DNA from 3 places in the Heyndrickxia acidicola genome. Region 1 is predicted to be linked to each of the others. Evidence: a T-box and tRNA genes for the amino acid it is inferred to sense, from the RefSeq annotation. Region 1 holds a T-box; the other regions hold tRNA genes.
What was found. A T-box is a leader RNA that pairs with one kind of tRNA and senses whether it is charged. The one in region 1 lies ahead of A5N88_RS00635 (valine--tRNA ligase), so its partner is inferred to be a tRNA-Val.
Positions count from the first base shown of each region.

Region 2: it has a tRNA-Val gene. The T-box ahead of A5N88_RS00635 (valine--tRNA ligase) is inferred to sense a tRNA for this amino acid. The anticodon was not compared.
Region 3: it has a tRNA-Val gene. The T-box ahead of A5N88_RS00635 (valine--tRNA ligase) is inferred to sense a tRNA for this amino acid. The anticodon was not compared.

Region 1 is NZ_KV440953.1:148,073-154,963, forward strand. It holds gene hemL (glutamate-1-semialdehyde 2,1-aminomutase) at 1-186, shown strand, start outside; gene spoVID (stage VI sporulation protein D) at 908-2,119, shown strand; gene ysxE (spore coat protein YsxE) at 2,426-3,430, shown strand; gene A5N88_RS00630 (YszA family small membrane protein) at 3,911-4,108, opposite strand; T-box leader at 4,266-4,506, shown strand; gene A5N88_RS00635 (valine--tRNA ligase) at 4,560-6,891, shown strand, end outside.
Region 2 is NZ_KV440953.1:4,683,546-4,690,436, forward strand. It holds rRNA gene A5N88_RS21745 (23S ribosomal RNA) at 1-2,151, shown strand, start outside; rRNA gene rrf (5S ribosomal RNA) at 2,226-2,342, shown strand; tRNA gene A5N88_RS21755 (tRNA-Val) at 2,351-2,426, shown strand; tRNA gene A5N88_RS21760 (tRNA-Thr) at 2,433-2,508, shown strand; tRNA gene A5N88_RS21765 (tRNA-Lys) at 2,685-2,760, shown strand; tRNA gene A5N88_RS21770 (tRNA-Leu) at 2,770-2,851, shown strand; tRNA gene A5N88_RS21775 (tRNA-Gly) at 2,867-2,941, shown strand; tRNA gene A5N88_RS21780 (tRNA-Leu) at 2,951-3,039, shown strand; tRNA gene A5N88_RS21785 (tRNA-Arg) at 3,074-3,150, shown strand; tRNA gene A5N88_RS21790 (tRNA-Pro) at 3,155-3,231, shown strand; tRNA gene A5N88_RS21795 (tRNA-Ala) at 3,252-3,327, shown strand; tRNA gene A5N88_RS21800 (tRNA-Met) at 3,347-3,423, shown strand; tRNA gene A5N88_RS21805 (tRNA-Ile) at 3,429-3,505, shown strand; tRNA gene A5N88_RS21810 (tRNA-Ser) at 3,513-3,605, shown strand; tRNA gene A5N88_RS21815 (tRNA-Met) at 3,658-3,731, shown strand; tRNA gene A5N88_RS21820 (tRNA-Asp) at 3,738-3,814, shown strand; tRNA gene A5N88_RS21825 (tRNA-Phe) at 3,830-3,905, shown strand; tRNA gene A5N88_RS21830 (tRNA-His) at 3,917-3,992, shown strand; tRNA gene A5N88_RS21835 (tRNA-Gly) at 4,005-4,078, shown strand; tRNA gene A5N88_RS21840 (tRNA-Ile) at 4,091-4,164, shown strand; tRNA gene A5N88_RS21845 (tRNA-Asn) at 4,178-4,252, shown strand; tRNA gene A5N88_RS21850 (tRNA-Ser) at 4,262-4,352, shown strand; tRNA gene A5N88_RS21855 (tRNA-Glu) at 4,358-4,429, shown strand; gene A5N88_RS21860 (1,4-dihydroxy-2-naphthoate polyprenyltransferase) at 4,836-5,759, opposite strand; gene A5N88_RS21865 (isochorismate synthase) at 6,092-6,891, shown strand, end outside.
Region 3 is NZ_KV440953.1:3,480,549-3,487,439, reverse strand. It holds rRNA gene A5N88_RS16250 (23S ribosomal RNA) at 1-711, opposite strand, end outside; rRNA gene A5N88_RS16245 (16S ribosomal RNA) at 1,015-2,567, opposite strand; tRNA gene A5N88_RS16240 (tRNA-Ala) at 2,667-2,742, opposite strand; tRNA gene A5N88_RS16235 (tRNA-Pro) at 2,750-2,826, opposite strand; tRNA gene A5N88_RS16230 (tRNA-Arg) at 2,857-2,933, opposite strand; tRNA gene A5N88_RS16225 (tRNA-Leu) at 2,969-3,057, opposite strand; tRNA gene A5N88_RS16220 (tRNA-Gly) at 3,067-3,141, opposite strand; tRNA gene A5N88_RS16215 (tRNA-Leu) at 3,157-3,238, opposite strand; tRNA gene A5N88_RS16210 (tRNA-Lys) at 3,248-3,323, opposite strand; tRNA gene A5N88_RS16205 (tRNA-Thr) at 3,501-3,576, opposite strand; tRNA gene A5N88_RS16200 (tRNA-Val) at 3,583-3,658, opposite strand; rRNA gene rrf (5S ribosomal RNA) at 3,667-3,783, opposite strand; rRNA gene A5N88_RS16190 (23S ribosomal RNA) at 3,858-6,795, opposite strand.

The DNA.
Region 1 (6,891 bases):
TATGATACGGCAAAGACTTCAGATCTGGAGTTATTTGCTGCTTATTACCGTGAAATGGCATTGAATGGTGTTTTCTTGCCTCCGTCTCAATTTGAAGGTCTTTTCTTATCCACTGCACATACCGATGAAGATATTCAAAAGACCATTGAAGCAGCAGAAAAATCCTTCAGCAGGATAAGAGGATAAAGCCCTCATTTATAATAGACATTAACAAAAAAACATCTTTGGATAGCGGGTTCTGTTTTGAAGTACAAAATCTTTAAACGCACCCTACTTAATATCCAAAATAGATATGAAATGGTCCTGTGATTCGCAGGACCATTTTTTATTGAAATACTACAAAACCATTGATTTAATAAGATTTTTGCTAATGAATTTGGATTAGGGATCCTAAGAATCGCACCTAAATTCGTATATCAAAAAGCAAGGGATTTTCACCTTACATATATTTCTGTATTAAAATGGCTTTATATCAATAAATAGAGGGCAACCATAATCACTGCGATTTGGTGGCCCATACAATTAACTTTTTAAATATTAGTACTCGAAAACAGACCCCGTTAATCTTTAGATGGTTTTTTTGGATATAAGCATAATTTTATTATTTAACCAGGAGGCTCCCAGCCATATCGTAGAAAGCATATGCCTGCAGTGGAAATCACCACCAGGAGAATCAAGGCGTAACCAGTGTTTTGGTTAAAACGAATGCTGAAATTGATCGAAAAGTTGATTGAAGCGGAAGGGACGCAATATTCTGGCAGGAGAGCTTTATATATATTTAAAAAAAGATCCATGTAAAAAAAAAGAATCTGTTCACGTATTACGAATCATATTTCCTCTCCCTATCTCATACAGTTTTAATGACATAGTCATTTATTGTATTGGATCCGAAGGGAGGAAATCCATTATGTCTCAAAATCAATCGTCTTTACGATTTTCATTAGAAGAATCCATTTGGTTTAAAAGAGGACAGGAAGTAGAAGAGCTATTGTCCATTTCTTTAGACCCGGAAATTTCTATTCTTGAACAAGAGGAATATATCTTGATTCAAGGATCTTTGCGTTTGGCTGGTGAATTCAAATCAGAATCGAGTTATACAGAAGATTACCCAGATTTCCAGGGAACATATGTAGATGAGATAAGATATCACGAAGAAGAGGAAAGCTTTGAATTTTATCATCTTTTTCCCGTGGATGTCACTATTCCGAAAGAGCGAATAGAGCAATTGGAGGCTGTAGATGTTCATATCGATTCTTTTGACTATGTCTTTCCTGAAAAAGGATGTTTAAAGCTCAATGCTGACATTACTATCTACGGTCTCGTAAATGACCATACTGAAGAAGAGGCCTATTATCATCAGGAGCATCCAAAGCTGGAGTATGGGCACGAAGAAACATATGATGCCGAGGAGTATGAATATGAGCCTCTAAATCGCGATATTTCATTAGAGGCTGAACCCATTGAAGAACTGGATGAATATGAAGAAGTTGAACTGATCCCGCTTGTCAACCAAAATGAACCATCTGAATTACGCTTTACAGATAAAGATTCAGAAGATAAAAATGAGGATGAAGATTTATACCAACCATTTACTGCAGAAGCTAAACGCAAGCTGGAATTTGAAGCAGATGCCCCTGACTCGCTTCATGACCATGAAGAAAATGAAGTGTCTATTACTTTTTCAAATGAGCAGGAGAACGGGCACCTGCATAATGAATATGACCTTTCCACGATTTATCGTGACGAGAAGCAATCTCACTATGATCATCAGGATTATTATCAGGAGGAATCTTCTTCTTCTCAGAAAAATCAATATGAGGACTCTCTTAGCAAGAAAGAGGAATCTGGTGAAGAAAAACAAGAAAAAGAGAAAAAACCAAAAAAGAAGGATAAGTATGAATCTATATCGTTAACAGACTTCTTTGCTAGAAAAGAGGAAGAAGCACCGGCAAAACTAAAGGTTTGTATTGTGCAGCATGGAGAGACATTGGATTATTTAGCAGAGAAGTATGATATTAATGTTCAACAGATTCTAAGAATGAATCATTTAGACTTAACCCAGGATGTTCATGAAGGGCAGGTATTATACATACCTTCCTATGCAGTGGTGAGAAAATAGCCGTTTCTTAACCCAGAGTCAAGTGTTAACAGGATTTTATTATTCCCTTTCAATTTTTCCATTATGTTATGATGGTATATCCTTTTTGGAAAATTTATGTAACCCATGTAGTCTCTGTTTGGCTCCAGATCCTATCGGATAGCGGATTTCTAAGTCCTCTCACTAAGATAAGGCAACAGCAGCTCCTGAACGGCCTCGCTGTCTTCCCTTTATCTCAGTCGGGGACTATGAAATCCGTACACCGATGAGCAGGGTGCTTTCGCTTTTCTTAAAATCCGCTGGTTGATTTTTTAAGCAGGTGATGGAATGAATGAAAACAAAAACAATGATATTGTCCGAATTTTAAAGGAGTACGGATTAAATCACCCCCATATTGAAAGATACGGAAAAATATACAAGGTTTATTCACAGAATGGAATCTATGCCTTGAAGATCATTTCTCCCACAAGCGGCATCGACTTTGTACGGAACGTTCAGCTTCTTTATCAAAGGGGCTTTAATCGAATTGTTCCTATCTTTCCAACTCTTGATGGAAGGTATGCCATTCTTGAAGAACGATCACTGTATTATTTAATGCCGTGGCTTTCCAATGAGGATAAGGAAGACCGCTTTGCCAAGCATCAAAAAATGTTCAGGGAGCTGGCAAGGCTTCACACTTTGTCTGTAAAGGATATCGCCGTCACCAGTGAAGCAAGAGAGGAGCATTATGAAAGAACGGTAGAGCAATGGGAAAGAGAAGGAGAGTTCTTTGAAGAATTTTTGGAGTACTGTGAAAGAAAATGGTATATGTCACCGTTTGAACTCATGTTTTGCAATTATTATCAAAGTATAAATCAAGCAATGACTTTTTCAAAAACCAAACTGGAGGAGTGGCTCGAAGTATCCAAAGAGGATACTAAAGGAAGAACGGTTATGACCCATGGGAAGGTTTCGATTGAGCATTTTTTATACGATGATAAAGGATATGGTTATTTTACAAACTTCGAAGATTCAAAAATCGCTTCTCCTATCCATGATTTGCTTCCTTTTTTAGTGAGAAGATTGCATGCACAGCCTGGACAATACGATGACACGATTGAATGGATCAATACCTATTTTCGTTATTTCCCATTCAGAAGTGACGAAAAGCTGCTATTCCTAAGTTATCTTGCCCATCCCGGCTCTATTGTTGAAACTGTTCAGGACTATTATTTTAAAAGGAGCAATAAAACGGAGCTTCGGTTTGTGAAAAAATTCCAAAAAGAGTTTTGGCTTTTGAAAAATTCCGAATATGTAGTGATGAAGATGGCGCCGCCGCCAAGTCCTGAATAATGAAATGCCCCTTCCTATCGTATATTCAAAGGAAAGGGCTATTTTTTATGGTGAAAAGTATTTATTTAACTCATAAAAATTGCAAACTGTAAAGTTCATTCGATTTTTGATAACTGCTCGTTTTTTAGTTCATTTTACAGTAAAGAAAGAAACCAAAAGCAAACTTGTTTGCTTTTGGTTTCTTTCTTTACTGTAACCTTTCAGCTATGCTGAAAGGCGTGTGAAACGGCCGTTTCACACGAATGAGCTAAAAAACAACAGTATCCTTTAGCAAAAACCACCATGCTAATCAAATTCACATGATGGCGCATGAAAATTTGTTCTTTCACCCACAGGTTAAGGCAATGATTATTAGCAGAGGCCGTTTGGTTTGATGCTACAAACTCGAAATAAGATTTTTATAGGGTAGCCTTATGAATAAAAAATTTGAGTAACTACCGTCTTTGTTAAATATTAAAATTAAAACAGGCATTCAAATAATTAAAACCATTCGTAGTGATAACCTAAGGCAACGAGAATAAAAATGGCCAGCAATAATACATCAAAGGTTGTAGGAAAGAAAATAGTACGTATTCCTTGAAAGATGGCAAAAGGAATAATCAGCTGCCTGCAAACACCCCTGATGTTTCTTCCCCAGGTTTGAAGTGTATATTTATTAAAACTAAATTTATTCTTCACAATTTCACCTTCTTGCAAGAGATTCTGTATTTAATCTATGATAGAAAATAAATTCTGTGTCTTTTACCCAGGTCCATGAATATTTTTTATAAAATGGGCAATAAATAATTGACGGGAACAATGAAAATTGGATACTATAAAGTATAAATAAATGAAAAGAAATGCAATGACTGGGAAGAGTACAACCGATTCCGCTTTTAGAGAGGGAAATCATCTGCTGAAAGATTTCCTATGCCGGTAATGTTGGAAAGTCGCCCATGAGCAGTTTTTGTGAACCACTTAGTAGCAGAAGCCGGTGAAGAGCCGTTACCTCATCAAGAGCCAGATACAGGCATCCTGTTTTGTTTGTATCTGTGAAAAAAGGTGGTACCGCGAAATTCGCTCCCTTCGTCCTTTTGACGAGGGGAGCTTTTGTATTTTTTGGGTACCAAACAGGAAAGGGATGAACGAAATGGAAACAAATGAAGTGAAAATGCCGACAAAATATGACCCGGCATCCATTGAAAAAGGCCGTTATCAGTGGTGGCTTGAAGGAAAGTTTTTTGAAGCGAAGAACGATGTGGAGAAGGAGCCCTATACAATCGTTATTCCTCCTCCAAACGTCACTGGTAAGCTTCACCTGGGCCATGCATGGGATACAGCCTTGCAAGACATTTTAACAAGAATGAAAAGAATGCAGGGCTATGATGTCCTATGGCTGCCAGGAATGGACCATGCAGGAATTGCAACACAGGCAAAGGTGGATGAGAAGCTTCGCAGTCAGGGAATATCACGCTATGACTTAGGCCGTGAAAAATTTGTAGAAGAAACCTGGAAGTGGAAAGAGGAATATGCAGATTTTATCCGCCAGCAATGGTCGAAGCTTGGATTGGGTCTGGATTATTCCCGTGAAAGGTTTACGCTGGATGAGGGACTGTCAGATGCGGTCCGTAAAGTATTTGTTTCCCTTTATAATAAAGGTCTGATTTATCGCGGAGAATATATTATCAACTGGGATCCGGCAGCAAAAACCGCTCTATCCGACATCGAGGTTATTTATAAGGATGTCCAAGGCGCATTTTACCATATGAAATACCCGCTTTCAGATGGAACGGGCTATATTGAAATTGCGACAACACGCCCTGAAACAATGCTTGGGGATACAGCTGTAGCTGTTCATCCTGAAGATGACCGCTATAAGCATTTAATTGGTAAAGCCGTTATCCTGCCGATTACAGGACGTGAAATTCCCATTGTTGGCGATGATTATGTAGATATGGAATTTGGCTCAGGCGCAGTAAAGATTACACCGGCCCATGACCCGAATGATTTTGAAATCGGCAACCGCCACAATCTTGAAAGAATTCTTGTTATGAACGAAGACGGAACCATGAATGAAAAAGCTCTTCAATACAATGGAATGGACCGTTTTGAATGCCGTAAGCAGCTGGTGAAGGATCTTAAAGAGCAGGGCGTCCTTATTAAAATTGAAGAACACCTGCACTCAGTAGGCCATTCAGAACGCAGCGGTGCGGTAGTAGAGCCGTATTTATCCACTCAATGGTTTGTTAAAATGCAGCCTTTAGCAGATGCGGCTGTTGAGCTTCAAGAATCAGAAACCAAGGTTCACTTTGTACCGGACCGTTTTGAAAAAAATTATATGCGCTGGATGGAAAATATACGCGACTGGTGTATTTCTCGACAGCTTTGGTGGGGACATCGGATTCCTGCCTGGTACCATAAAGAAACAGGAGAAGTATACGTAGGTATGGAGGATCCTAGTGACTCTGAAAATTGGGAGCAGGATTCAGATGTGCTCGATACCTGGTTCAGCTCCGCTTTATGGCCATTTTCCACAATGGGCTGGCCAGATACAGAAGCACCTGATTTCAACCGTTATTATCCGACAAACTGCCTTGTAACCGGCTATGATATTATTGGATTCTGGGTATCCAGGATGATATTCCAGGGACTTGAATTTACAGGCAGACGTCCGTTTAAGGATGTTCTGATTCATGGACTTGTCAGGGATGAACAAGGCCGAAAAATGAGTAAATCTCTCGGCAATGGAGTAGATCCGATGGATGTTATCGAGAAATACGGTGCTGATTCACTTCGTTATTTCTTGACAACAGGCAGCTCTCCTGGACAGGATTTGCGCTTTAGTTACGAAAAAGTTGAATCCGTTTGGAACTTTGCAAATAAAATCTGGAATGCTTCCCGCTTTGCATTGATGAACATGAAAGGCCTTAAGTATGATGAAATTGACTTAAGCGGGAAAAAATCGGTTGCGGATAAATGGATCCTGACAAGATTAAATGAAACCATTGATACTGTTACAAAGCTGGCAGACCGTTATGAATTCGGGGAAGTAGGCCGTGCGCTCTATAACTTCATCTGGGATGACTTCTGTGACTGGTATATCGAAATGGCCAAATTGCCTTTATATGGCGACGATGAGGAAGCTAAGAAAACGACTCGTTCCGTTCTGGCTTATGTTTTAGATAATACGATGAGACTGCTTCATCCGTTTATGCCATTCATTACCGAGGAAATATGGCAAAACCTTCCTCATGAAGGGGAGTCCATTACCATTGCAAGCTGGCCGGAATTCAAAGAGGAATTGCATGATGAATCAGCAGCTGAAGAAATGAAGCTCCTTGTGGATATTATCCGCGCAGTACGCAATATCCGTGCAGAGGTAAACACTCCGTTAAGCAAAAAAATTAAATTAATCATTAAGGCAAAAGATGAACAAATTTTAACTTCCCTATCGAACAATCAAGCCTACATTGTACGGTTCT
Region 2 (6,891 bases), 4.5 Mb from region 1:
AACCCACGCACGTTGAAAAGTGCGGGGATGAGGTGTGGGTAGCGGAGAAATTCCAATCGAACCTGGAGATAGCTGGTTCTCTCCGAAATAGCTTTAGGGCTAGCCTCAAGAGAAGAGTATTGGAGGTAGAGCACTGTTTGGACTAGGGGCCCTCATCGGGTTACCGAATTCAGACAAACTCCGAATGCCAAATACTTATTCTTGGGAGTCAGACTGTGAGTGATAAGATCCATGGTCAAAAGGGAAACAGCCCAGACCACCAGCTAAGGTCCCAAAGTATACGTTAAGTGGAAAAGGATGTGGAGTTGCTTAGACAACCAGGATGTTGGCTTAGAAGCAGCCACCATTTAAAGAGTGCGTAATAGCTCACTGGTCGAGTGACTCTGCGCCGAAAATGTACCGGGGCTAAACGTATCACCGAAGCTGTGGATTGACACCGTAGGTGTCAGTGGTAGGAGAGCGTTCTAAGGGCGTTGAAGCTAGACCGTAAGGACTGGTGGAGCGCTTAGAAGTGAGAATGCCGGTATGAGTAGCGAAAGAAGGGTGAGAATCCCTTCCACCGAATGCCTAAGGTTTCCTGAGGAAGGCTCGTCCGCTCAGGGTTAGTCGGGACCTAAGCCGAGGCCGAAAGGCGTAGGCGATGGACAACAGGTTGATATTCCTGTACCACCTCTTTTCCGTTTGAGTGATGGGGGGACGCAGGAGGATAGGGTAAGCACGGCGCTGGATTGCCGTGTCCAAGCAGTTAGGCTGATGATGAGGCAAATCCTTATCATTAAAGCGGAGCTGTGATGGCGAGGGAAATATAGTACCGAAGTTCCTGATTCCACACTGCCAAGAAAAGCCTCTAGCGAGGAAAAAGGTGCCCGTACCGCAAACCGACACAGGTAGGCGAGGAGAGAATCCTAAGGTGAGCGAGAGAACTCTCGTTAAGGAACTCGGCAAAATGACCCCGTAACTTCGGGAGAAGGGGTGCTCTGGTAGGGTGCAAGCCCGAGAGAGCCGCAGTGAATAGGCCCAGGCGACTGTTTAGCAAAAACACAGGTCTCTGCGAAGCCGCAAGGCGAAGTATAGGGGCTGACGCCTGCCCGGTGCTGGAAGGTTAAGGAGAGGGGTTAGCGCAAGCGAAGCTCTGAACTGAAGCCCCAGTAAACGGCGGCCGTAACTATAACGGTCCTAAGGTAGCGAAATTCCTTGTCAGGTAAGTTCTGACCCGCACGAAAGGCGTAACGATCTGGGCACTGTCTCAACGAGAGACTCGGTGAAATTATAGTACCTGTGAAGATGCAGGTTACCCGCGACAGGACGGAAAGACCCCGTGGAGCTTTACTGCAGCTTGATATTGAATTTTGGTACAACTTGTACAGGATAGGTAGGAGCCTTTGAAGCCGGAGCGCCAGCTTCGGTGGAGGCGTCGGTGGGATACTACCCTGGTTGTATTGAAATTCTAACCCGCACCCCTGATCGGGGTGGGAGACAGTGTCAGGCAGGCAGTTTGACTGGGGCGGTCGCCTCCTAAAGAGTAACGGAGGCGCCCAAAGGTTCCCTCAGAATGGTTGGAAATCATTCGCAGAGTGTAAAGGCACAAGGGAGCTTGACTGCGAGACCTACAAGTCGAGCAGGGACGAAAGTCGGGCTTAGTGATCCGGTGGTTCCGCATGGAAGGGCCATCGCTCAACGGATAAAAGCTACCCCGGGGATAACAGGCTTATCTCCCCCAAGAGTCCACATCGACGGGGAGGTTTGGCACCTCGATGTCGGCTCATCGCATCCTGGGGCTGTAGTCGGTCCCAAGGGTTGGGCTGTTCGCCCATTAAAGCGGTACGCGAGCTGGGTTCAGAACGTCGTGAGACAGTTCGGTCCCTATCCGTCGTGGGCGTAGGAAATTTGAGAGGAGCTGTCCTTAGTACGAGAGGACCGGGATGGACGCACCGCTGGTGTACCAGTTGTCTTGCCAAAGGCATCGCTGGGTAGCTATGTGCGGAAGGGATAAGTGCTGAAAGCATCTAAGCATGAAGCCCCCCTCAAGATGAGATTTCCCATAGCGCAAGCTAGTAAGATCCCTGAAAGATGATCAGGTTGATAGGTTCGAGGTGGAAGTGTGGTGACACATGGAGCTGACGGATACTAATCGATCGAGGACTTAACCAATATATAAAACGATTCAAGGTTATGCTTGGTTTCTCATATCTAGTTTTGAAGGAGCAATCCTTAATTAAATACGGTCTGGTAATTATGGCGAGAAGGTCACACCCGTTCCCATCCCGAACACGGAAGTTAAGCTTCTCAGCGCCGATGGTAGTTGGGGGCTGTCCCCCTGTGAGAGTAGGACATTGCCAGGCATTATATTGGAGGATTAGCTCAGCTGGGAGAGCACCTGCCTTACAAGCAGGGGGTCGGCGGTTCGAACCCGTCATCCTCCACCATTATTAGCCGGCCTAGCTCAATTGGTAGAGCAACTGACTTGTAATCAGTAGGTTGGGGGTTCAAGTCCTCTGGCCGGCACCACTTTTATGGAAATTAGTACGAGCCATTAGCTCAGTCGGTAGAGCACGATGAATAATCTTCACTGAATTATCATCAGCGTACCAATCGAGCTGCATCTTGCAAGACATCCTGAGATTGGGACGTCGTAGATGCCACAAGGTTAGAATGTATACTATAAATCAAGGTTTTCATTGTTTGAGCCATTAGCTCAGTCGGTAGAGCATCTGACTTTTAATCAGAGGGTCGAAGGTTCGAGTCCTTCATGGCTCACCATTTAAATATGCGGGTGTGGCGGAATTGGCAGACGCACCAGACTTAGGATCTGGCGCCGCAAGGCGTGGGGGTTCGACTCCCTTCACCCGCACTTATTTAAAAATTTGCGGAAGTAGTTCAGTGGTAGAACACCACCTTGCCAAGGTGGGGGTCGCGGGTTCGAATCCCGTCTTCCGCTCCAAACACCCTTGCCGGGGTGGCGGAACTGGCAGACGCACAGGACTTAAAATCCTGCGGTAGGTGACTACCGTACCGGTTCGATTCCGGTCCTCGGCACCAAAGTTTTTTGCGGTAGAAAATAACTTTTCTTTAAGCGCCCGTAGCTCAATTGGATAGAGCGTTTGACTACGGATCAAAAGGTTAGGGGTTCGACTCCTCTCGGGCGCGCCATTTACGGGAAGTAGCTCAGCTTGGTAGAGCACATGGTTTGGGACCATGGGGTCGCAGGTTCGAATCCTGTCTTCCCGACCAGAGACTATTTAAATCATTTTGGGGCCTTAGCTCAGCTGGGAGAGCGCCTGCTTTGCACGCAGGAGGTCAGCGGTTCGATCCCGCTAGGCTCCACCAAATATATTATTTTTCTAATGGCGGTGTAGCTCAGCTGGCTAGAGCGTACGGTTCATACCCGTGAGGTCGGGGGTTCGATCCCCTCCGCCGCTACCATTAGAGGACCTTTAGCTCAGCTGGTTAGAGCAGACGGCTCATAACCGTCCGGTCGTAGGTTCGAGTCCTACAAGGTCCACCATAAGTACGGAGGAATACCCAAGTCCGGCTGAAGGGATCGGTCTTGAAAACCGACAGGCGGGTTACACCGCGCGGGGGTTCGAATCCCTCTTCCTCCGCCATACTTATTTTTAAAATATTGGCTTGTTTAGACACAAAAAATTATAGTATCGTCGCGGGGTGGAGCAGTTCGGTAGCTCGTCGGGCTCATAACCCGAAGGTCGCAGGTTCAAATCCTGCCCCCGCAATACAATGGTCCGGTAGTTCAGCTGGTTAGAATGCCTGCCTGTCACGCAGGAGGTCGCGGGTTCGAGTCCCGTCCGGACCGCCATTTACAAATCAATATGGCTCGGTAGCTCAGTCGGTAGAGCAAAGGACTGAAAATCCTTGTGTCGGCGGTTCGATTCCGTCCCGAGCCACCATTCAAACGATGGCGGCTGTGGCGAAGTGGTTAACGCATCGGATTGTGGTTCCGACATTCGTGGGTTCGATTCCCATCAGCCGCCCCATTTTCAATTTATGCGGGTGTAGTTTAGTGGTAAAACTACAGCCTTCCAAGCTGTTGTCGTGGGTTCGATTCCCATCACCCGCTCCATAATTTTATTATGGGCCTATAGCTCAGCTGGTTAGAGCGCACGCCTGATAAGCGTGAGGTCGATGGTTCGAGTCCATTTAGGCCCATTTTTATTAATATTCCGCAGTAGCTCAGTGGTAGAGCTATCGGCTGTTAACCGATCGGTCGTAGGTTCGAGTCCTACCTGCGGAGCCATCACAATATGGGGAAGTACTCAAGTGGCTGAAGAGGCGCCCCTGCTAAGGGTGTAGGTCGCGTAAGCGGCGCGAGGGTTCAAATCCCTCCTTCTCCGCCATATTTGGCCCGTTGGTCAAGCGGTTAAGACACCGCCCTTTCACGGCGGTAACACGGGTTCGAATCCCGTACGGGTCATCATCAAAAAGCGGTAACACACATATATTGTGTGTTACCGCTTTTTTGTTGTGCAGATAATTCTAGAAGTAATTTGTTACTTCTTCGCGGTAAAATGTTAAAGGGGTCTGATCCCTTTAATGAAGTAAAGGATTCTTTATTTTTAATGCTCTGTTTAAGATCAATGTTGATTTTACCGCAGTGAATTGGAGCGGAATCGGTAAAAGGAGACCCCGCAGCAAGGAATTCAGCCAGCAAGAAGTACAAGGCGCGGCCTATATCCGCTGCAAAAGCCCATTGTTGGTCTGGCCCAAAAGTTCATTGAAGGTCAAAGAACGAGACTCCTGCGGTGCTTGCTGCGGGAATCAACAGGGAAGATTAACGGAGCCATTTTTAAAGATATAAAAGGACAGCAATGCTGTCCTTTTTACATGAAGTAATTTATGATGAGGCCTATGGAAAGCAGGAAGCCAAAAAAGGTGTTTGTTTGGGCTGTGGCAACCATTGCTGGTACCATTTGAATTGCTTCTGTTTTTCCGATAAATCCCCTAATTGCTGCGATTGGTTTTGGCAGGCTAAGCAGGATAATTAACAGCCATGGTGTTGCATGGCCAAAGATGATGAAGCCAATAATCCATAGATAAGAAAATGTGAACATAGAGCCTAATAGGATAATAGCATTTTTTCTTCCTATTAGAATAGCCACTGTCTTACGGCCATTCTCTTTGTCGCCATCAAGGTCCCTAATATTATTGGAAAGCAGGATGGCTCCAATAAGAATCATGATGGGAATTGAAATCAAAATACTGCCGCTTGTAATAGTTCCGGTTTGAATATAAAAAGAAATGAGGACGATGATGACACCCATAAAAAAGCCGGAAATAATTTCACCAAATGGTGTATAGGCAATAGGAAGCGGGCCTCCTGTGTAAAGATAGGCTACAATCATACAAACGGTGCCTATTGCGGCTATCCACCACGATGTAGTAGCAGAAATATAAATACCTATAAGGACGGAAATAGCAAAAAATGCAAAGGCTAAACTTAAGACAGTCTTGGGCTTCACGCCATTTCGGACGATTGCGCCCCCAATCCCAACGGAGTTTTCATTGTCTAAGCCGCGTTTAAAATCGTAGTATTCATTGAACATATTGGTTGCAGCTTGGATTAAAAGTGAAGCAATTAACATTGCCGCAAACAATCCTGCATGAAGTTTATGTGTTTGCATTGCGTAGGTTGTCCCGAGAAGCACAGGGACAAAAGCAGCTGTTAAGGTATGAGGCCGTGTAAGCTGCCACCATACCCGCCACCCTTTATCGGGCTTTACAGCTGGTGAAGATTCTATAGCCATGTTGTGTCTCTCCCTTTATAATACTGGTTTGTACATTTACAAATCGATAAAATACTACTATATAACGAAAAAGGGCAAATGACAAACCTTTTCATTAAAAGTGTAGGTAAATGAAGTGTAGGTGTCAATGTATTTTTTACAAATAAGCAAGTGAAAAACTGCCTATTTGTGGATTCTAAGTCGGATTTGCTGAATTTTAGCAGGCATATAATATATAATAAGGAAGGAATCATTTTTTTGCAGCCGTGACAATTTTATAATGATAAAACATTAAAGTAAATATACCTAAGATAGTGTTCTCCTTATCACTATTTGTTGGGAGGATTTTTTGTATGCCAATTATTCATCATTCGACTATACAACAACAATTTAATAAAGCCTTGGAAAAGGCATCCTTGGACAAGAGAGCCGTATTATTTAGTTATACAGAAGAGCTTTCTTCTTTTGCTGCTCCGCTGGATTTGTTTTCAGCTTCCTATTCTGAATTTTACGGGGAACGCTATTTTTGGAAGGAGCCAAACGATGAAGTCATTTTGATTGGGCTCGGAAGTATTTATTCTTTACGTGTAAATCAGCAAACAGAAAACCGGTTTCAGTATATTGACCGTGAATGGGAAAAGCTTCTTGCATCCGCTTATATTTTTAATCCTTTTGATATTTCAGGAACCGGTCCTCTTTTAATGGGAGGATTTTCTTTCGACTCGGAAACCGAGAGAGACCAGAATTGGACTTCATTTGGAAATGCGGCTTTCCATTTGCCGCAAATCATGATTTCTTCTATAAAAGGACAAACCTTTTTAACCATTAATATTATGGCAACACGCAATGACGATGAAGGAACACTTGAATTGCTGCAGGAAAAGGTACAGAAGCTTTTTGGCAGTACCGATCAAAATAAGGAAATATCCAACATTGTCAATCAAGAAGAGCTGAATGCACACGAATGGAAAGAGTCAGTTGCCCTTGCTGTTAATGCCATTCAAGAGGGTGAACTGGATAAGGTGGTTCTTTCAAGAAGGATGAGGCTTGACTTTGATAAAACCATATTGCCTGAACAAGTGCTGAGCCGTCTATGGATGGAACAACATCAGAGCTATCTCTTTGCTTTAGAGGAGCTGAACCACTGTTTTAC
Region 3 (6,891 bases), 3.3 Mb from region 1:
ACTCATTCGCCCTATTCAGACTCGCTTTCGCTGCGGCTCCGCCTTATCAGCTTAACCTTGCATGAAATCGTAACTCGCCGGTTCATTCTACAAAAGGCACGCCATTACCCTGCATAAATGCATAGGGCTTTGACTACTTGTAGGCACACGGTTTCAGGATCTCTTTCACTCCCCTTCCGGGGTGCTTTTCACCTTTCCCTCACGGTACTGGTTCACTATCGGTCACTAGGGAGTATTTAGCCTTGGGAGATGGTCCTCCCAGCTTCCGACGGGATTTCACGTGTCCCGCCGTACTCAGGATACACTCAAGAGGGAACGAAGTTTCAACTACAGGGTTGTTACCTTCTTTGACGGGCCTTTCCAGACCTCTTCATTTACCTCGTTCCTTTGTAACTCCGTATAGAGTGTCCTACAACCCCAAGAGGCAAGCCTCTTGGTTTGGGCTAATTCCGTTTCGCTCGCCGCTACTCAGGAAATCGCAATTGCTTTCTCTTCCTCCGGGTACTTAGATGTTTCAGTTCCCCGGGTCTGCCTTCAGTACCCTATGTATTCAGGTAAAGATACTACCCCATTACGGGCAGTGGGTTTCCCCATTCGGAAATCTCCGGATCAAAGCTTACTTACAGCTCCCCGAAGCATATCGGTGTTAGTACCGTCCTTCATCGGCTCCTAGTGCCAAGGCATCCACCGTGCGCCCTTACTAACTTAACCTATAAAAGGTTTTTACTACTAAAATGGAAAAAATCCATAAAGTGGCGATTCTCGGTTATTTGCTTGGTTATTCTCAATATCTAGTTTTCAAGGAACAATACTCAAACGAATGATCAACTTCGAATCTCTTCGTCAGCTTCACTCACTCTCATCCTCACGTATTGTCATACGTTCCGGTGATCGCTCGTTCGCTTCCTCGACCTTCTTGCTGCTGATTCGTTTGATGGTTTTGAGAGATAGTTCCCTCAAAACTAAACAAAAACAGAAACGTCTTTTTATGAAGCGAAGCTTCATTTTCCTTAGAAAGGAGGTGATCCAGCCGCACCTTCCGATACGGCTACCTTGTTACGACTTCACCCCAATCATCTGTCCCACCTTCGGCGGCTGGCTCCAAAAGGTTACCTCACCGACTTCGGGTGTTACAAACTCTCGTGGTGTGACGGGCGGTGTGTACAAGGCCCGGGAACGTATTCACCGCGGCATGCTGATCCGCGATTACTAGCGATTCCGGCTTCATGTAGGCGAGTTGCAGCCTACAATCCGAACTGAGAATGGTTTTATGGGATTGGCTAAACCTCGCGGTCTTGCAGCCCTTTGTACCATCCATTGTAGCACGTGTGTAGCCCAGGTCATAAGGGGCATGATGATTTGACGTCATCCCCACCTTCCTCCGGTTTGTCACCGGCAGTCACCCTAGAGTGCCCAACTGAATGCTGGCAACTAAGGTCAAGGGTTGCGCTCGTTGCGGGACTTAACCCAACATCTCACGACACGAGCTGACGACAACCATGCACCACCTGTCACTCTGTCCCCCGAAGGGGAAAGCCCTATCTCTAGGGTTGTCAGAGGATGTCAAGACCTGGTAAGGTTCTTCGCGTTGCTTCGAATTAAACCACATGCTCCACCGCTTGTGCGGGCCCCCGTCAATTCCTTTGAGTTTCAGCCTTGCGGCCGTACTCCCCAGGCGGAGTGCTTAATGCGTTAGCTGCAGCACTAAAGGGCGGAAACCCTCTAACACTTAGCACTCATCGTTTACGGCGTGGACTACCAGGGTATCTAATCCTGTTCGCTCCCCACGCTTTCGCGCCTCAGCGTCAGTTACAGACCAGAGAGTCGCCTTCGCCACTGGTGTTCCTCCACATATCTACGCATTTCACCGCTACACGTGGAATTCCACTCTCCTCTTCTGCACTCAAGTCTCCCAGTTTCCAATGACCCTCCACGGTTGAGCCGTGGGCTTTCACATCAGACTTAAGAAACCGCCTGCGCGCGCTTTACGCCCAATAATTCCGGACAACGCTTGCCACCTACGTATTACCGCGGCTGCTGGCACGTAGTTAGCCGTGGCTTTCTGGTTAGGTACCGTCAAGGTACCGCCCTATTCGAACGGTACTTGTTCTTCCCTAACAACAGAGTTTTACGATCCGAAAACCTTCATCACTCACGCGGCGTTGCTCCGTCAGACTTTCGTCCATTGCGGAAGATTCCCTACTGCTGCCTCCCGTAGGAGTCTGGGCCGTGTCTCAGTCCCAGTGTGGCCGATCACCCTCTCAGGTCGGCTACGCATCGTTGCCTTGGTGAGCCGTTACCTCACCAACTAGCTAATGCGCCGCGGGTCCATCTGTAAGTGATAGCCGAAGCCATCTTTCAATATTCCCCCATGCGGAGGAAGAAGTTATCCGGTATTAGCCCCGGTTTCCCGGAGTTATCCCAGTCTTACAGGCAGGTTACCCACGTGTTACTCACCCGTCCGCCGCTAACCAAAAGGGAGCAAGCTCCCAATTGATTCGCTCGACTTGCATGTATTAGGCACGCCGCCAGCGTTCGTCCTGAGCCAGGATCAAACTCTCCAAAAAAGAGTTGATTTAGCTCTTAAAGTTGTTGTCTATATAAGACAAAGAATTAACGTTGACGTTTCTGTTTCGTTCAGTTTTCAAGGAACAATTCATTCTTATTGGTGGAGCCTAGCGGGATCGAACCGCTGACCTCCTGCGTGCAAAGCAGGCGCTCTCCCAGCTGAGCTAAGGCCCCATATTAGTGGTCGGGAAGACAGGATTCGAACCTGCGACCCCATGGTCCCAAACCATGTGCTCTACCAAGCTGAGCTACTTCCCGTTTGTAACCATATAATATAAAAATATTTAATGGCGCGCCCGAGAGGAGTCGAACCCCTAACCTTTTGATCCGTAGTCAAACGCTCTATCCAATTGAGCTACGGGCGCTTAAAGAAAAGTTATTTTGCTGCCGCAAAAAACTTTGGTGCCGAGGACCGGAATCGAACCGGTACGGTAGTCACCTACCGCAGGATTTTAAGTCCTGTGCGTCTGCCAGTTCCGCCACCCCGGCAAGGGTGTTTGGAGCGGAAGACGGGATTCGAACCCGCGACCCCCACCTTGGCAAGGTGGTGTTCTACCACTGAACTACTTCCGCAAAATTTCAAATAAGTGCGGGTGAAGGGAGTCGAACCCCCACGCCTTGCGGCGCCAGATCCTAAGTCTGGTGCGTCTGCCAATTCCGCCACACCCGCATATTTAAATGGTGAGCCATGAAGGACTCGAACCTTCGACCCTCTGATTAAAAGTCAGATGCTCTACCGACTGAGCTAATGGCTCAAACAATGAAAACCTTGATTTATAGTATACAGCCTAAACCTTGTGGCATCTACGACGTCCCAATCTCAGGATGTCTTGCAAGATGCAGCTCGATTGGTACGCTGATGATAATTCAGTGAAGATTATTCATCGTGCTCTACCGACTGAGCTAATGGCTCGTACTAATTTCCATAAAAGTGGTGCCGGCCAGAGGACTTGAACCCCCAACCTACTGATTACAAGTCAGTTGCTCTACCAATTGAGCTAGGCCGGCTAATAATGGTGGAGGATGACGGGTTCGAACCGCCGACCCCCTGCTTGTAAGGCAGGTGCTCTCCCAGCTGAGCTAATCCTCCAATATAATGCCTGGCAATGTCCTACTCTCACAGGGGGACAGCCCCCAACTACCATCGGCGCTGAGAAGCTTAACTTCCGTGTTCGGGATGGGAACGGGTGTGACCTTCTCGCCATAATTACCAGACCGTATTTAATTAAGGATTGCTCCTTCAAAACTAGATATGAGAAACCAAGCATAACCTTGAATCGTTTTATTTATTGGTTAAGTCCTCGATCGATTAGTATCCGTCAGCTCCATGTGTCACCACACTTCCACCTCGAACCTATCAACCTGATCATCTTTCAGGGATCTTACTAGCTTGCGCTATGGGAAATCTCATCTTGAGGGGGGCTTCATGCTTAGATGCTTTCAGCACTTATCCCTTCCGCACATAGCTACCCAGCGATGCCTTTGGCAAGACAACTGGTACACCAGCGGTGCGTCCATCCCGGTCCTCTCGTACTAAGGACAGCTCCTCTCAAATTTCCTACGCCCACGACGGATAGGGACCGAACTGTCTCACGACGTTCTGAACCCAGCTCGCGTACCGCTTTAATGGGCGAACAGCCCAACCCTTGGGACCGACTACAGCCCCAGGATGCGATGAGCCGACATCGAGGTGCCAAACCTCCCCGTCGATGTGGACTCTTGGGGGAGATAAGCCTGTTATCCCCGGGGTAGCTTTTATCCGTTGAGCGATGGCCCTTCCATGCGGAACCACCGGATCACTAAGCCCGACTTTCGTCCCTGCTCGACTTGTAGGTCTCGCAGTCAAGCTCCCTTGTGCCTTTACACTCTGCGAATGATTTCCAACCATTCTGAGGGAACCTTTGGGCGCCTCCGTTACTCTTTAGGAGGCGACCGCCCCAGTCAAACTGCCTGCCTGACACTGTCTCCCACCCCGATCAGGGGTGCGGGTTAGAATTTCAATACAACCAGGGTAGTATCCCACCGACGCCTCCACCGAAGCTGGCGCTCCGGCTTCAAAGGCTCCTACCTATCCTGTACAAGTTGTACCAAAATTCAATATCAAGCTGCAGTAAAGCTCCACGGGGTCTTTCCGTCCTGTCGCGGGTAACCTGCATCTTCACAGGTACTATAATTTCACCGAGTCTCTCGTTGAGACAGTGCCCAGATCGTTACGCCTTTCGTGCGGGTCAGAACTTACCTGACAAGGAATTTCGCTACCTTAGGACCGTTATAGTTACGGCCGCCGTTTACTGGGGCTTCAGTTCAGAGCTTCGCTTGCGCTAACCCCTCTCCTTAACCTTCCAGCACCGGGCAGGCGTCAGCCCCTATACTTCGCCTTGCGGCTTCGCAGAGACCTGTGTTTTTGCTAAACAGTCGCCTGGGCCTATTCACTGCGGCTCTCTCGGGCTTGCACCCTACCAGAGCACCCCTTCTCCCGAAGTTACGGGGTCATTTTGCCGAGTTCCTTAACGAGAGTTCTCTCGCTCACCTTAGGATTCTCTCCTCGCCTACCTGTGTCGGTTTGCGGTACGGGCACCTTTTTCCTCGCTAGAGGCTTTTCTTGGCAGTGTGGAATCAGGAACTTCGGTACTATATTTCCCTCGCCATCACAGCTCCGCTTTAATGATAAGGATTTGCCTCATCATCAGCCTAACTGCTTGGACACGGCAATCCAGCGCCGTGCTTACCCTATCCTCCTGCGTCCCCCCATCACTCAAACGGAAAAGAGGTGGTACAGGAATATCAACCTGTTGTCCATCGCCTACGCCTTTCGGCCTCGGCTTAGGTCCCGACTAACCCTGAGCGGACGAGCCTTCCTCAGGAAACCTTAGGCATTCGGTGGAAGGGATTCTCACCCTTCTTTCGCTACTCATACCGGCATTCTCACTTCTAAGCGCTCCACCAGTCCTTACGGTCTAGCTTCAACGCCCTTAGAACGCTCTCCTACCACTGACACCTACGGTGTCAATCCACAGCTTCGGTGATACGTTTAGCCCCGGTACATTTTCGGCGCAGAGTCACTCGACCAGTGAGCTATTACGCACTCTTTAAATGGTGGCTGCTTCTAAGCCAACATCCTGGTTGTCTAAGCAACTCCACATCCTTTTCCACTTAACGTATACTTTGGGACCTTAGCTGGTGGTCTGGGCTGTTTCCCTTTTGACCATGGATCTTATCACTCACAGTCTGACTCCCAAGAATAAGTATTTGGCATTCGGAGTTTGTCTGAATTCGGTAACCCGATGAGGGCCCCTAGTCCAAACAGTGCTCTACCTCCAATACTCTTCTCTTGAGGCTAGCCCTAAAGCTATTTCGGAGAGAACCAGCTATCTCCAGGTTCGATTGGAATTTCTCCGCTACCCACACCTCATCCCCGCACTTTTCAACGTGCGTGGGTTCGGGCCTCCAGTAAGTGTTACCTTACCTTCACCCTGGACATGGGTAGATCACCTGGTTTCGGGTCTACGACCTCATACTCATTCGCCCTATTCAGACTCGCTTTCGCTGCGGCTCCGCCTTATCAGCTTAACCTTGCATGAAATCGTAACTCGCCGGTTCATTCTACAAAAGGCACGCCATTACCCTGCATAAATGCATAGGGCTTTGACTACTTGTAGGCACACGGTTTCAGGATCTCTTTCACTCCCCTTCCGGGGTGCTTTTCACCTTTCCCTCACGGTACTGGTTCACTATCGGTCACTAGGGAGTATTTAGCCTTGGGAGATGGTCCTCCCAGCTTCCGACGGGATTTCACGTGTCCCGCCGTACTCAGGATACACTCAAGAGGGAACGAAGTTTCAACTACAGGGTTGTTACCTTCTTTGACGGGCCTTTCCAGACCTCTTCATTTACCTCGTTCCTTTGTAACTCCGTATAGAGTGTCCTACAACCCCAAGAGGCAAGCCTCTTGGTTTGGGCTAATTCCGTTTCGCTCGCCGCTACTCAGGAAATCGCAATTGCTTTCTCTTCCTCCGGGTACTTAGATGTTTCAGTTCCCCGGGTCTGCCTTCAGTACCCTATGTATTCAGGTAAAGATACTACCCCATTACGGGCAGTGGGTTTCCCCATTCGGAAATCTCCGGATCAAAGCTTACTTACAGCTCCCCGAAGCATATCGGTGTTAGTACCGTCCTTCATCGGCTCCTAGTGCCAAGGCATCCACCGTGCGCCCTTACTAACTTAACCTAAAAGGTTTTTATTACTACTAAAATGGATTGAAATCCATAAAGTGGCGATTCTCGGTTTTACTTGGTTACTTCTTTTATCTAGTTTTCAAAGAAC